Regions from separate parts of the Labrys sp. HAY1-8F genome, predicted to be linked through region 2. Evidence: predicted binding sites of a transcription regulator. Region 2 holds the regulator's gene; each other region holds the start of a gene.
What was found. The regulator LexA, encoded in region 2, represses DNA repair genes until DNA is damaged. The targets are predictions, from matches to a motif close to TGTTCNNNNTGTGTTCNG.
Positions count from the first base shown of each region.

Region 1 (3,289 bases), 4.6 Mb from region 2:
TGCCCGACATCGTCGGCGTGATCGGCTATGACGACAACAAGAACGGTTGGGGCCGCCTGCAGATCATGGGCGCTCTTCACCAGAATCGCTCCGCCGTGTCGAATTACGGTGACAAATGGGGCTACTCGATCGGCTTCGGCGGCAATGTGAACATTCCGGTTCTGGAAGGCGGCTATGTGGCCGTCGAAGCCAGTTATGCCGATGGTGCGACGCGCTATCTCGGTGTCGGCGCTGCTTCCAACCCGAATGGGTCCTCGCTTCTGGGTATCGGGGGCTGGGATGCCTATCCGACCAACGGCGCGCCATATGATCTCGACAGCGCCAAGGGCTTTGCCGTGCAGGCCGAGGCTGGCCTGAACGTTACCAAGCAACTGCAGGCCGTGCTGTTTGGTGGTTACCTGGACTTCGATGCGCCGCGCGTGGCGACCAACGTCAGCGACAATTTCAAATATTACGTCATCGGCGGCCAGGTGAACTACACTATCGTCAAGGGCTTCATTGCCGGCGCTGAAGTCTGGTACCAGAACAAGGACGCGGAGGGCGCGAACACCAAGACGGTCGACGCTGTCGGTGCAGGTGTGCGTCTGCGCCGCACCTTCTGATCCGGCCTATAGAGGAAAAAGCATGGACGCCGCGCTCTCCTGGGCGCGGCGTTCCTGTCTTCGGCGCCGGTCAGTTCTGATTGGCCGGGATGAGATCGGTGCCGTTCAGGCTGCCGATATAGTCGGTGAGCATCGGCACGTAGCGCTCCGCACCGCCGGCGGCCATCGCCACGCCGAACGAGTTCTTCACGGCATTGCCGATCGGATTGACCAATCCTGCCGCACTGGCCATCGCCTCCAGATAGCTTAGATCCTTGTAGGCGTTGGCGATGGTGAATTTGTGGGCATCCTTGTCGCCCTCCAGGACCCAGCGCGAGAAGGTCTGGTAGAAACCGCAATCCATGCGGCCGCCGCGGATGACGCTGTCGAAGCGTTTGGGTGTGATGCCGACCTTCTGCGACAAAGCGAGGGCCTCGGCATAGAGGGCGGCATAGCCCAACGACAGGAAATTGTTGAGCAGCTTCATGCGGTGACCGTCGCCCGTGCCACCGATATGCACGATGCGTCCGGCCCAGGTTGATATCACCGGCTTGAGGCGCTCGAACAGGGCGTCGCTTGCGCCGACCATGGTATCGAGCGTGCCTTCCCAGGCTTCCTTCGGCGTGCGGCCGAGCGGCGCATCGGCGTAATCGATGCCGGCTTCGGCGAGTTCGGCCGCGAGGGCGAGGGTGGAATTGGGATCGGAGGTCGAGCAGTCGACGACGACGGATCCCGGCTTCAGGCCGGCCTTCAGCCCATCGGGACCGTGTACAAGCGCTTCCACCTGTCGCGAACCGGTGACGCAGAGGAAGACGACGCTGGAAGCGGCGCCCACCTCGCGCGGGGTCTTGGCCTCCTTGGCGCCGCGGGCCACGAGATCCTCCACTGGCGCCCGGTTGCGGTGGCCCATCACCGTCAGCGCGTAGCCCTTCTCCACGATGTTCTTGGCCATGCCATGGCCCATATAGCCGACCCCGATGAAGCCGACGCTTTCCTGCGCATTCGTCATTGCAATCGTCCCGTTTCCTGTCCCGCATTTCCGACGCGGGTTGCCGGCGCATCCTGCCGACGGTGAGTGTGGACGGGGAGGGGCTTCGGGCGCAAGCCCGATGGTGCAATGGTATGATGATTTATCGAAGGTCGGCAGTCAGCTTCTGTTAAATAAGAACGATGAGAACAAAAATAGAACTTGCATGAATGAGAACAAAATGGGTACATACCGCCACGGGGCTTTGAATTGCGACAAGATGCAAGCCCAGTGTTGAAAACGATTGGTTCGGATGACGAATCCGTTCGTGCTTGATAGGGAAACGGGCATATGAGTCAGACGCAGCTGCGCTTGGTCGAAGGAAGCTCCATGGACAAGACGAAGGCGCTCGACGCCGCCCTATCACAGATCGAACGCGCTTTCGGCAAGGGCTCGATCATGCGGCTCGGCAAGGGTTCCAAGACGATGGAGGTGGAGGCGATCTCCACCGGCTCCCTTGGTCTCGATATTGCGCTCGGTGTCGGCGGCCTGCCCAAGGGGCGTGTCATCGAGATCTACGGGCCGGAATCCTCGGGCAAGACCACGCTGGCGCTGCACAGCGTCGCCGAGGCCCAGAGGAGAGGCGGCGTTTGTGCCTTCATCGACGCCGAACACGCGCTCGATCCGGTCTATGCCCGCAAGCTGGGCGTCAATCTCGACGAATTGCTGATCTCGCAGCCCGATACCGGCGAACAGGCCCTTGAAATCTGCGACACGCTGGTGCGCTCGGGGGCGATCGACGTCATCGTCATCGATTCCGTGGCGGCGCTGACGCCCAAGGCCGAAATCGAAGGCGAAATGGGCGATGTGCAGCCCGGCCTGCAGGCCCGCCTGATGAGCCAGGCGCTGCGCAAGCTGACGGCCTCGATCGGGCGTTCCAACTCGATGGTCATCTTCATCAACCAGATCCGCATGAAGATCGGCGTGATGTATGGCAGCCCGGAAACCACCACGGGCGGCAACGCCCTGAAATTCTATGCCTCGGTCCGCCTCGACATTCGCCGAATCGGCGCGATCAAGGACAGGGAAGAGGTGGTCGGCAACCAGACCCGCGTGAAGGTCGTCAAGAACAAGGTGGCGCCGCCCTTCAAGCAGATCGAATTCGACATCATGTATGGCGAAGGCATCTCGAAGGTGGGCGAATTGGTCGACCTCGGCGTCAAGGCCGGCGTGGTCGAAAAATCCGGCGCCTGGTTCAGCTATGAGAGCCAGCGCCTCGGCCAGGGCCGTGAGAACGCCAAGCAGTTCCTCAAGGACAATCCGGATGTGGCGGATAAGATCGAGGGCCAGATTCGCCAGAATGCCGGCCTGATTGCCGAGCGTATCCTCGACAATATTGACCCGTCCGAAGCCGAGGGCGAATGAGGTCGGCCTCGACCGGCTTCTCACGTCTGGCCTAAGCAGAGCCAATTCACACCGAATAACCCGCCTGTCGCTCCCGGCAGTCGGGTTTTTCATGTATGCGCGCCTCGACAGGCCGAAACAGCCCCGCTACAACGCCCCACCACCATGTTGCTGGCCATGCCGAAAGGAAGGGACCAGCCAAAACAGGCATTTAGGCCAAATAGGCAAATTGGACATGAGCGGCGTCAACGAGATCCGATCCACCTTCCTCGACTATTTCGTGCGGAACGGCCATGAAGCCGTGGCGTCTTCGCCGCTGGTGCCACGCAACGATCCG
Region 1 covers NZ_JBPGWZ010000002.1:904,286-907,574, reverse strand. The annotation lists gene ACR9ZN_RS13260 (porin) at 1-602, shown strand, start outside; gene ACR9ZN_RS13255 (NAD(P)-dependent oxidoreductase) at 673-1,590, opposite strand; gene recA (recombinase RecA) at 1,900-2,973, shown strand; gene alaS (alanine--tRNA ligase) at 3,188-3,289, shown strand, end outside.
Region 1: a site for LexA is predicted at 1,754-1,771, ahead of recA (recombinase RecA). Genes of this name have one in related genera too.

Region 2 (3,289 bases):
CTGGCTCCGATCTCGTGCTGCCGCAGTTCTCCGCCGCGGCGCTCGGATTGTTCGCTCTGACGCTGGTCCTGCTGACCGTTCTGCGCACGCGTCTTGCTCTGCTGGCCCTATTGCCTTTGGGCGGGGGCATTGCCCTGGCCGCGACAGCGTCGCTGCCGGTAGCTCTGTTCGGCGCAAACGGCTACGCGGCCCTCGTTCGCAAGGGCGATCAACTGACCGTGCTGGCGCAGCGATCCGATGCTTTTACGGTTCAGCAATGGCTGCTGGCCATGGGCGATCGGCGCAAGCCGGAGGATCCAACCCTTGCCGCACAGCGCCTATGTGACAGAGAAGGGTGTTCCGCGCCCATTGAAGGAGGCGGGATCTTCATGCTCGACAAGACCAGCAACGCCGCCGAAGAGGACTGTGGACGCGTCAGCGTCCTGGCCGGACCGGTTCCGATCGGTGCTCGCTGTGCCGCCGCTGGAGTTGTAATGGACCGGGAGTTGATTCGCGCGGTCGGCTCGATAGCACTTTATGTAGAGCCGTCGGCGAGCGGCGATATCAGTCCGCGCTGGCGTCTCGTCATGGCCCGCCATCCCCAAGCGTCCCGTCCATGGGTACCGAGCCGGGTGATTGTGCCGCCGAAGCCTCTGCCCCAGGCGGCAGTACAAGTCCCAGCGACGGATAGGCCTATGGACCGCGTCACCGCCGAAACCGATAACTGACGCGAGATTCTCACAAGAAAGGACGGACCATGAAAATCAGCGCCCGCAACCAGATCAAGGGCACGATCAAGAGCGTGACGAAGGGGCAGACCACCTCCCATATCCAGCTCGAGATCAACGGTACCATCATTACCGCTTCGATCACCAATGAGGCCGTCGATGATCTCCAGCTCAAGCCCGGCCAGAACGCCTATGCCGTGATCAAGGCCTCCGACGTCATGATCGCGGTCGACTGATCGGCGCTGTCAGCCAGGCCGGGTCTTCGGACAGATGGTAGTTCGAAGACACCCGGAGGCTACCCGACCATCAAGCGGATTTGCCTGCGAACTCCAGACCTTCTTCAGGCGATCCGCAAGCCTAGCTCGGCTAGCAATTGGCCGGCCTGGTTTTTCGAGATCGTGGCGCCCTTGAAATAACGGGCGTCACCAAGCTTCAAGCCGCCGAGATCGGCACTGCGTAGATCCGCTCCTTCAAAACGGGCATCGACCAGATTGGCATCGCGCAGGCTGCACTCTTCGAAGATGACATCGCGGAAATCGCATTGGCGCAGATCGGCCTGGGTGAAGTCGAGGCGGCGTAGCGTGGACTTGCGAAAGGAAAAGGCCGGCAGTTTCGCCGACATAAGCAAGACCTCCTCGAAAACGAGCCCGAATGCGGCGATTTCCGAGAGATCCGCGCCTGTCAGCTTGCAGCCGGTAAAAACCGCCGAGGCTGCTTTGGCGCGTCGAAAGCTGGCATTGCTGTAGTCACCCGTGCGGAATGCAGCATCTTCGAGGTCGGTGCCACGGAAATCGGCACCGCCCGCCTTGCAATTGCGCCATAGCGTATTCGCGAGCTTGGCGCCGACCAGCTTGGCATTTTTGAGAATGCAACGCTCGAACGACCAGTGGGACAGGTCGAGACGCGAAAGATCGCATTCCTCCAGTTCACAATCGACAAGGCAATACGGCGCGCGCTCCTTGAGCAACCGCTCGACGTCACGGCGTTCCAGAGCGTGGCCGCTGACTGTATGAAGGCCAGTCATTGCAAGCGAACCAAATTCGCATGCTCTCAATATCGGCGGAACAGGCCCACCAATTTACCCTGGATCTGTACCCTGTCCGGGCCGAAAATACGGGTTTCGTAAGCCGGATTGGCCGCCTCCAGCGCAATGGAGGCGCCGCGCTTGCGCAAGCGCTTCAGCGTGGCTTCCTCATCGTCGATCAGGGCTACCACGATATCGCCGGTATCGGCATGGTCCTGGCGGCGGATCAGCACGGTGTCATTGTCGAAGATACCAGCTTCGATCATTGAATCACCGCGCACTTCCAGGGCGAAATGATCACCTGAGGACAGCATTTCCGGCGTAACGCTGATGGTATGGCTCTTGGTCTGGATGGCGGAGACCGGCGTACCGGCGGCGATGCGTCCCATCACCGGGACCAGAACCGGCCGGCCGACATCCTCGTCCATTTCCGGCCTGACGGGGCGGACCTTGCCGAGATTGCCCTCGATCACGTTGGGGCGGAAGCCCCGCTGCGAAGAGGCCAGCGACAGGCCGCCTGGCACGGCGGATTCGGGCAGGCGTACCACTTCGAGCGCGCGTGCCCGGTTTGGCAGGCGCCGGATGAAGCCGCGCTCCTCCAGAGCCATGATCAGGCGGTGGATGCCGGACTTGGAGCGCAGGTCCAGCGCCTCCTTCATTTCATCGAAGGAGGGGGGCACGCCCTGTTCCTTCAGGCGCTCATGAATGAACCGAAGCAATTCGTGTTGTTTCTTGGTCAGCATGGCTTTCCCGTCGTGGCGGCCGCGAATCACGGTGAAGGTGTAAACAAAACAAGAACAGTGCTACATGTTCCTACTGTGTTCTGCAACTGTGAAGTTCAGGTTAAGGGTAGCGTCAATAGCCGGCCGCACGAAGATCGATGATCTCGCAGATATCGCCTGGTTTTGCTTCCGGCGCAAAGGGCGGCCGGACAACCAGACAGTCGGCATGCTGCATCACACTCACCAGCGACGAATCCTGCAGCGCCAGCGGTTTCACCTTGAGGATGTCTGACGTGTCGTCAAGCACGAAGCGGGCACGGATATAGTCTTCACGAACGTCGTTGGCTGGCCAAGCGCTGGCGAAGACGGCCTTGCGGCGGGACAGACCCGCATCGGCCCGCCCCAGCAACGTACGCAACAAGGGTACCAGGAAGAGGACGCCGCAGACCACCGAGGATACCGGATTGCCGGGCAGGCCGAGGATATGCATTGAGCCAAGCCGCCCGTGCAGCAGGGGCTTGCCCGGGCGCATGGCGATCTTCCAGAAGCCGAGCCGCATGCCTTCGCGGGTGAGCGCGGTCTGGATCAGATCGTGATCGCCGACCGAAGCACCGCCGATGGTGACGAGCACATCCGCCTTCTCGGTACGAGCCCGCCGAACGGCAGCTTCCAGGGCCGGGAAGTCGTCGCTGGCGATGCCGAGGTCGAGCACTTCGCCCCCCTCGGCCTCGACCAGTGCCCGAATGGCGAAATTGTTGGAGGCGACGATCTGATTCTCGCCGATGGCTTGACCGGGCAGTACCAATTCATCGCCGGTCGCGAGAATAGCAACTTTG
Region 2 covers NZ_JBPGWZ010000002.1:5,462,989-5,466,277, forward strand. The annotation lists gene ACR9ZN_RS34325 (ComEC/Rec2 family competence protein) at 1-707, shown strand, start outside; gene ACR9ZN_RS34330 (TOBE domain-containing protein) at 737-943, shown strand; gene ACR9ZN_RS34335 (pentapeptide repeat-containing protein) at 1,048-1,731, opposite strand; gene lexA (transcriptional repressor LexA) at 1,758-2,474, opposite strand; gene ACR9ZN_RS34345 (molybdopterin molybdotransferase MoeA) at 2,587-3,289, opposite strand, start outside.

Region 3 (3,289 bases), 5.0 Mb from region 2:
ACCTGCTGGCGTACCGTGGCGCCTTCTCCGGTTTCATCGACTGCGCCCGGGCCGGCCTTGCCGACCGCCACCAGGACCTGGCGCTGGCGACGCGCAGCATTCGCGATCATTTTGGCGAGGTTCTGGTCGAGCGCTTCTTCGCCCGCTACGGCATCACGCCGGATCCGGACCGCATGGCCTTCTATCTGCTGCTCGACGAGTTCTTCTGAGCCGGCGCAGTGTACGAGGAGGCTGCTGCCTCATTTCCTCGATTGCGGATAGATCGTCTCGCCGCGCTTGAGCATGGCGACGAAGGCCTCGATCTTCTTCCTCCGCCCTGCCTCGGTCTTCACATTGTGCATGCGAAAGGCCAGTGCGAAACGGTTTTGTGCGCTGAGCGCACCCAGCATCTTCAGCGCTTCCGGCTCGGCCTCGATCGCAGCCTGGAGATCCTGGGGAATTTTGAGATCCTTGCCGCTCTTATAGGCCCGGTCCCAGCGGCCATCCGCCTTGGCGGCCTCGACCTGTTTCAGCCCGTGTACGGTCATGCGACCTTCGGCGATCAGCCGGGCGACATTGTCGACATTGATCCGGCTCCAGATGCTCTTGCGCCCGCGCGGCGTGTAGCGCTGCAGGAAGCTGCGCTCATCGAGCCCCTTGCGCACCGCGTCGATCCAACCCCAGCAGAGCACGACGTCGATCGCCTGCTTGGGGGTGATCGAGGCGAGACCCGAGCCCACCTTGTGGATCTTGATCCAAACTTCGCTTTGGCTGTCGTGGTGGTCGCGGAGCCAGGCATAGAAGCTCGCGTCATCGACGAATTCACGGACCTTGGCGGGATCGACGGTGACGGGCGGCATCAGGGTTCCTCGAGATGAATCAATGCAGGAGCGGCCTGGATTCGATCAGGGGCCAGCGCTTGATGATCCGATATTCCGTCTTCGACAACCTGCTGTGGATCAGGCAAAAACTCGTGATCCGAAGATGGATCGGCTCGATCTGTTGCTCCACGATTGGTCGTTCACCATAGGACAGGGTGAGATGAGGCGTAAAATCGGGAAAGGCGCGCATGCCAAACTTCGTCATGGCCGCGCCCAGTGTTTCATGGAGTTTCGATAGTCCCGCCCCCCTGCCAAGCAGGACGAGCGGATAACGGATTGCCCTGCCCGGCTTCGGGATCGCACCAAAACTCTTGATTGCATAAAGCGTGATATCGAAGGCAGGTAGACCGACGAGATCGCCCGCCAGTTCCGCTGCATAGATACGTGGTGATCTCAGGCGCTTGAAGTCGCCGACATGGTGAAGCGAGACATGGAAACGGTCCGTCCGCAACATGTTACCGCGAACAGGGGTCGCTTCGAGAAAGCTGCGCCTGAATCGTTCGATCGCACCGGCATCTTCCGCATCGGGAAACACGGCAAAGAATATTCTCTCGCCACGTTCCGGCCCGCGGGGGAGTTGGCCATAGAAGTCGAACGCCAATTGCATGGTGACCTCGCGTTCTCACTTGGTACCGCAAGCCTAGAACAAAAAGAGAACATCAGTCAATGACGTCCCGTTCACTCGGTATTGTTCTCGTCGTCGGGATAGTGGCCGATCACCGCAGCGCAGCGATCGACCAGCTTCCTCACCTGGGCGGCATCCCCTCAAATTTCGGCAGAGCCGGATCGAGATAGTCCCACGCATAACCGACGCCGGTATAGGTCACCACCTGCGGTTTGTATCGGCTCGGTTCATCGAGGCTCGCGGCACGCACCGCGAAAAATTGCGGCATGGCCGAGAAGGTCAGATAGACCGGCGATCCGCAGATAGGGCAGAAATAGCGGGTCTTCCTGTCGCCGCTGTCGGCCACCATGTCCCAGGGCCGCCCCGCCCCGGTAAGCGTCACGCCTTCCCGCGGGAAGGTCAGGTGGGACTGATGGCCCGTGCCGCTCTCGCGCTGGCAGTCGCGGCACTGGCAATCATTGCTGAACACCGGTTCGGCCGTGATCTCGTAGCGGACAGCCCCGCAGGCGCATCCGCCGGTATAGGCCTTGCTCATCTCGTCCTCCTCGCCTCAATCCTTGCTGCCGGCCACGACGGTGCCGAGATTGCGCAGCACCTTCTTCCAGCCATCGCTCATATTCTTGTAGGCCGTATCGTTTTTCGGCGTGACGAAGCCGGCATGGACGAGGCGCACCCGCGTACCGCCTTCTGCCTCGCTCAGCGTCCAGGTCACCACCGTGTCGAGGCGGGAGCCATAGCCGGGATTGCTGTCATGCCCGCCCCTCCAGGCATAGGCGAGCCGCTCATTCGGTTGCACGTCGAGCACCTGACAGTGGATGACGCCGTCCCATTCGCCGGCCGGCGCGGTGGTGAAGGTGAAACGCTGCCCTTCAATCGCTGCGAAATCGGCCGGCGCCATCATCCAGCGCGCGATCAGATCGCCCGAGGTCAACGCTTTCCAGATGGTTTCGGGTGCATGCGGGAAGACCTCGTCGACGACGATCTCCTGCGTGTGCGGCTTCAAGGCCAGATCATTCATGGATCGATCTCCTTCAAGAGAGTTCTGAGATTGGCGAAGCGCTGGCGCCAGAACAGGCTGTAATGGCTCATCCAATCAGCCAGCGGTTCGAGGCCGCCGGGTTCCGCGCGATAGTAGACTTTGCGCCCTTCCGGCCGTTCGGCGACGAGGCCGGCCAGTTTCAGCGCCTTGAGGTGCTGGGAAATCGCACCCTGGGTCACGCCGCTGCCCTGCGTCAGCTCGGCTACCGTGATCTCGCCGGATCCGGCGATGCGCTCGAACACGGCCCGCCTGGTGGGGTCTGCAAGGGCGCGCATGACGGCATCGATGGCAACTGTCTCAGTCATGAGAATCAATTAGCAACTACTAATTAATTAGTCAATACTAATGTTTTAGATGTCTGAGAAACCAACATGCGAGCGTCGCGGAAAGCGGGCTGGCCTCCTTAAGGGCTCAACGCGTCGGAGCAGGTGATATCGACGAGGAAGGCGATTGCCCGTCCCGGCCGGTGAGCCCGGGACGGAGCCATGTCAGCGTGCTTGTGCCAGAGCTACGGCATCGGGCCCCGCGGGGAAGCGGAGCTGGCCGGAAGCGTCATGGACGGCAGCCCACACAGCCTGGGCGACATCGCTTTCTCGCGTGGTCATTGCCGGCCTCACGAAGGCGTCAAGAATCGGCCGCGCAAACTCGGCATAGTCTCCCGGGAGCAGCTCCTCGACCGGCACGATGGCATTGGCGCCGAACCGGGTGGTTGGCGCATAACCCGGCTCGACGAGCTTCACCTGCACTCCGAAGTAACCAAGCTCA
Region 3 covers NZ_JBPGWZ010000002.1:500,720-504,008, forward strand. The annotation lists gene ACR9ZN_RS11340 (APH(3') family aminoglycoside O-phosphotransferase) at 1-209, shown strand, start outside; gene ACR9ZN_RS11345 (YdeI/OmpD-associated family protein) at 240-839, opposite strand; gene ACR9ZN_RS11350 (2'-5' RNA ligase family protein) at 859-1,395, opposite strand; gene ACR9ZN_RS11355 (GFA family protein) at 1,607-2,020, opposite strand; gene ACR9ZN_RS11360 (SRPBCC family protein) at 2,036-2,503, opposite strand; gene ACR9ZN_RS11365 (ArsR/SmtB family transcription factor) at 2,500-2,829, opposite strand; gene ACR9ZN_RS11370 (SDR family oxidoreductase) at 3,013-3,289, opposite strand, start outside.
Region 3: a site for LexA is predicted at 1,502-1,519, ahead of ACR9ZN_RS11350 (2'-5' RNA ligase family protein). Genes of this name have one in related genera too.

Region 4 (3,289 bases), 4.1 Mb from region 2:
CACGGAGGGCGTATAGCGCATGGCCCACAGGCCGAGCCGGTGCAGGGCCCTGGCATCGGCCTCCGGCATGGCCGGCCGCGTCTGCAGGCCCGGCACCTTGGCTCTCGCATCGGCGACCAGCCCGCCCGCCGCCAGGCCTTCGGTCTCGGCCGGCTTGCTGGCGGCTGAAATGCGCGGGCCGCCGGCGGCATCGACCGTCAGGACGAAGGGGTAATGGCCGTCTATCGTATCAGGCGACCTTGGCGTGTTGCTCTGGGCGACGAGAAAGCGCTGGATCGGCCAGCGTGGCAGATAGATCGAGACGATGCGAGGCATGGTCATACTCCATGAGCCAGGATCCGCTTTGCCCGTTGCGGCTGCGTTCGAGCCGAACGTGCCAGCGCCAGGCGGTGAGAAGGCCGAAACGATCGCGCGGACCGGCGGCCGCGCCGACGCGCCAGCGGGTGATCGCAGCCAGGGAAGGCGTGGCCAAAGGCGGGCGCAGAAGGAAGAGGGGACAGGGGGCGGAGGCTGCTGCGAGCTGGAGGCGGCGGCTGGTGGTAGCGTCCATGCCGCCACCCGTCACGGCGGCCACCGCAGCGGCGGCGCCGGAGCGCAGGATCTCCTCCAGGGCCCAGGCGGCCTCGGTCTCGTCGCCGGCCGTCGTCACGATGAGCCCGGCAGGATCGAGGCCGAGGGCGTTGAGGCCATGGCCATGGAGCCGCCCGAGGCCGGCCATGCCGCGCGGTGAGGTCACCAGCCAGACCGTCCCCTTGGCCTGTCGCAGGCACAGGCGGGAGGCGAGGAAACCCAGCGCGCTGCCATTGTCGAAAATGGTTTGCGGCGCAATTTCATGCAGGCCGTCCAAGGCAAGGCCGCCGCCGGGCAGGCGCGCGTCGATCTCCCCGATGCCGAAAGGCAGCACGCCGGCATCGGCATGCACATGATCGAGCCGGGGCAGCAGAGCACGCAATTCCGCCAGCTTCTCGGTTCGTTGGCCGGTGAGGACAGGAGGGGCAACGCGTATCGTCATGGCTATGATCCGTTTCGTTCAAATTAGAACAAAACAAGAACATTTCAAGCGGAGTCTTCGATCACGCTCCATCCGGCTGGAAAAGAGCCCGGCATGGTAAAGGGACTCTTCCATCACGAGATGGTAGAGTCCCCCGATTTCAAAGGCCGTGCGAAGCGCGCCTCAATGCGACGGCAAAGAGCGGGCTTGGCCTTCCTTGTCGTGCACGGCGAAGCGCTCCACCAGGGTCGCGCTGGCCTCGTTGAGGCCGACGACCTCGACCTCGCGCCCCTGGCGGCGCGCTTTGAGGACGATGCGGTCGAGCGCGCCGACCGCCGAGATGTCCCAGAAATGCGCCGCGCCGACGTCGATGACGATGCGCTCGATGGGCTCCTGCACGTCGACGGCATCGCTGAAGGTACCCGCCGATGCGAAGAAGATCTGCCCTTCGACCCGATAGATGCGCTCCTTGCCGTCGGCCGAGAGGCTCGAACGCACGCGGCTGAGGCGCGAGACCTTGCCGGCGAAGAACACGCCCGACAGGAGCACGCCCACCAGCACGCCCTTGGCGAGGTCGGCCGTCGCCACCACGGTGCCGACGGTTGCCAGCATCACCACCGAGGAGGGCACGGGGTTGCTGCGCAATTGCAGGAGCGAACGCCAGGAGAAGGTATTGATCGAGACCATGATCATCACCGCCGTCAGGGCGGCGACCGGCACGATGGCGAGCAGGTCCTGCAGCGCCACCAGCAGGATCAAGAGGAAGCTGCCGGCTACCAGCGAGGACAGGCGGCCACGGGCGCCGGAGGAGACGTTGATCACCGACTGGCCGATCATGGCGCAGCCGCCCATGCCGCCGAACAGGGCCGAGGCCATGTTGGCGATGCCCTGGCCGGCGCATTCGCGGTTCTTGTTGCTCGGCGTATCCGTCATGTCGTCGACGATCTGCGCGGTGAGCAGGGATTCGAGCAGGCCCACCGCCGCCAGGGTAAGCGCCACCGGTGTCAGGATCCGCAGCGTCTCCAGCGTCAGCGGCACCTCAGGCAGGCCGAAGCTCGGCAAAGTGGAGGGAAGCTCGCCCAGATGGGCCACCGTGCGCACGTCCAGTCCGAAACCCCAGGCGATGGTGGTGAGCACGGCGATCGCGACCAAGGGCGCGGGAATGGCCCTGGTGACATAGGGAAACAGATAGATGATGGCGAGGCCGAGGGCGATCAGGCCGTAGGTCGCCACCGGCACATGTACGAGCTCGGGCAACTGAGCCAGGAAGATCAGGATCGCCAGGGCGTTGACGAAGCCCGTCATCACCGACTGGGAGACGAAGCGCATCAGCCGGCCGAGCTTGAGAAAGCCGGCGATGATCTGGAAGACTCCCATCAGGATGGTGGCCGCGAACAGATATTGCACGCCGTGGTCGCGCACCAGGCCCGTCATCAGCACGGCCGTGGAGGCCGTTGCCGCCGAGATCATGGCGGGGCGTCCGCCGGTGAAGGCGATCACACAGGCGATCACCACGGAGGCATAAAGGCCGACCTTGGGGTCGACGCCCGCGATCACCGAAAAGCCGATGGCTTCGGGGATCAGGGCGAGGGCGACGACGATGCCGGAAAGCACGTCGCCGCGTGGATTGGAAAACCACTCCCGGGAATAGGCAGACAATTTGTTCATGAGAAAATTCGCAAGGGACATGCGGCCATACCCGGTGAAACGGGTTGGATGATGCTGTCGCGCCATTTGCGTTATCCGGCGGATCGGCGGCCGGAAGAGCCACCCGGAATTTCACCGGGTCCTTCTGAATAAGGCTCTTCTATCGGCAAGGCACGGGCTGAGGCAAGGCGAAAGGCATCACCGACCGCAATTTTGTTGCGGCCGGCAGCAAACCTAGGGCGGCCGCGCTCTCAGCGCTCCTCCTTGCGGAAGGGTTTCAGCAGGGCGGTCGGTGCCATGGCATTGCGCGACATCATCGCCATGGCGACGATGGTGAGCAGGAAGGGCAGCATCAGGAAGATCTGGTAGGGGATATGCCCCAGGCCCACCGCCTGCAGGCGCAGTTGCAGCGCGTCGACGCAGGCAAACAGCAAGGCGGCGCCAGTGGCGCGCAGGGGATCCCAGCGACCGAACACCACCAGGGCGATGCAGATCCAGCCGCGTCCCGAGATCACGCCGAAGGTGAAGGCGTTGAACTGGGCCATGGTGAGGAAGGCGCCGCCGAGGCCCATCAGGGCACCTCCGAGGATGACGGCTTCGAAGCGGCGGGCGATCACGCTGATGCCGGCGGAATCGGCGGCACGCGGGTTT
Region 4 covers NZ_JBPGWZ010000002.1:1,343,470-1,346,758, reverse strand. The annotation lists gene ACR9ZN_RS15270 (Y-family DNA polymerase) at 1-315, opposite strand, end outside; gene ACR9ZN_RS15265 (ImuA family protein) at 230-1,012, opposite strand; gene ACR9ZN_RS15260 (SulP family inorganic anion transporter) at 1,175-2,659, opposite strand; sul1 at 2,729-2,784, opposite strand; gene ACR9ZN_RS15255 (ABC transporter permease) at 2,890-3,289, opposite strand, start outside.
Region 4: a site for LexA is predicted at 1,037-1,054, ahead of ACR9ZN_RS15265 (ImuA family protein). Genes of this name have one in related genera too.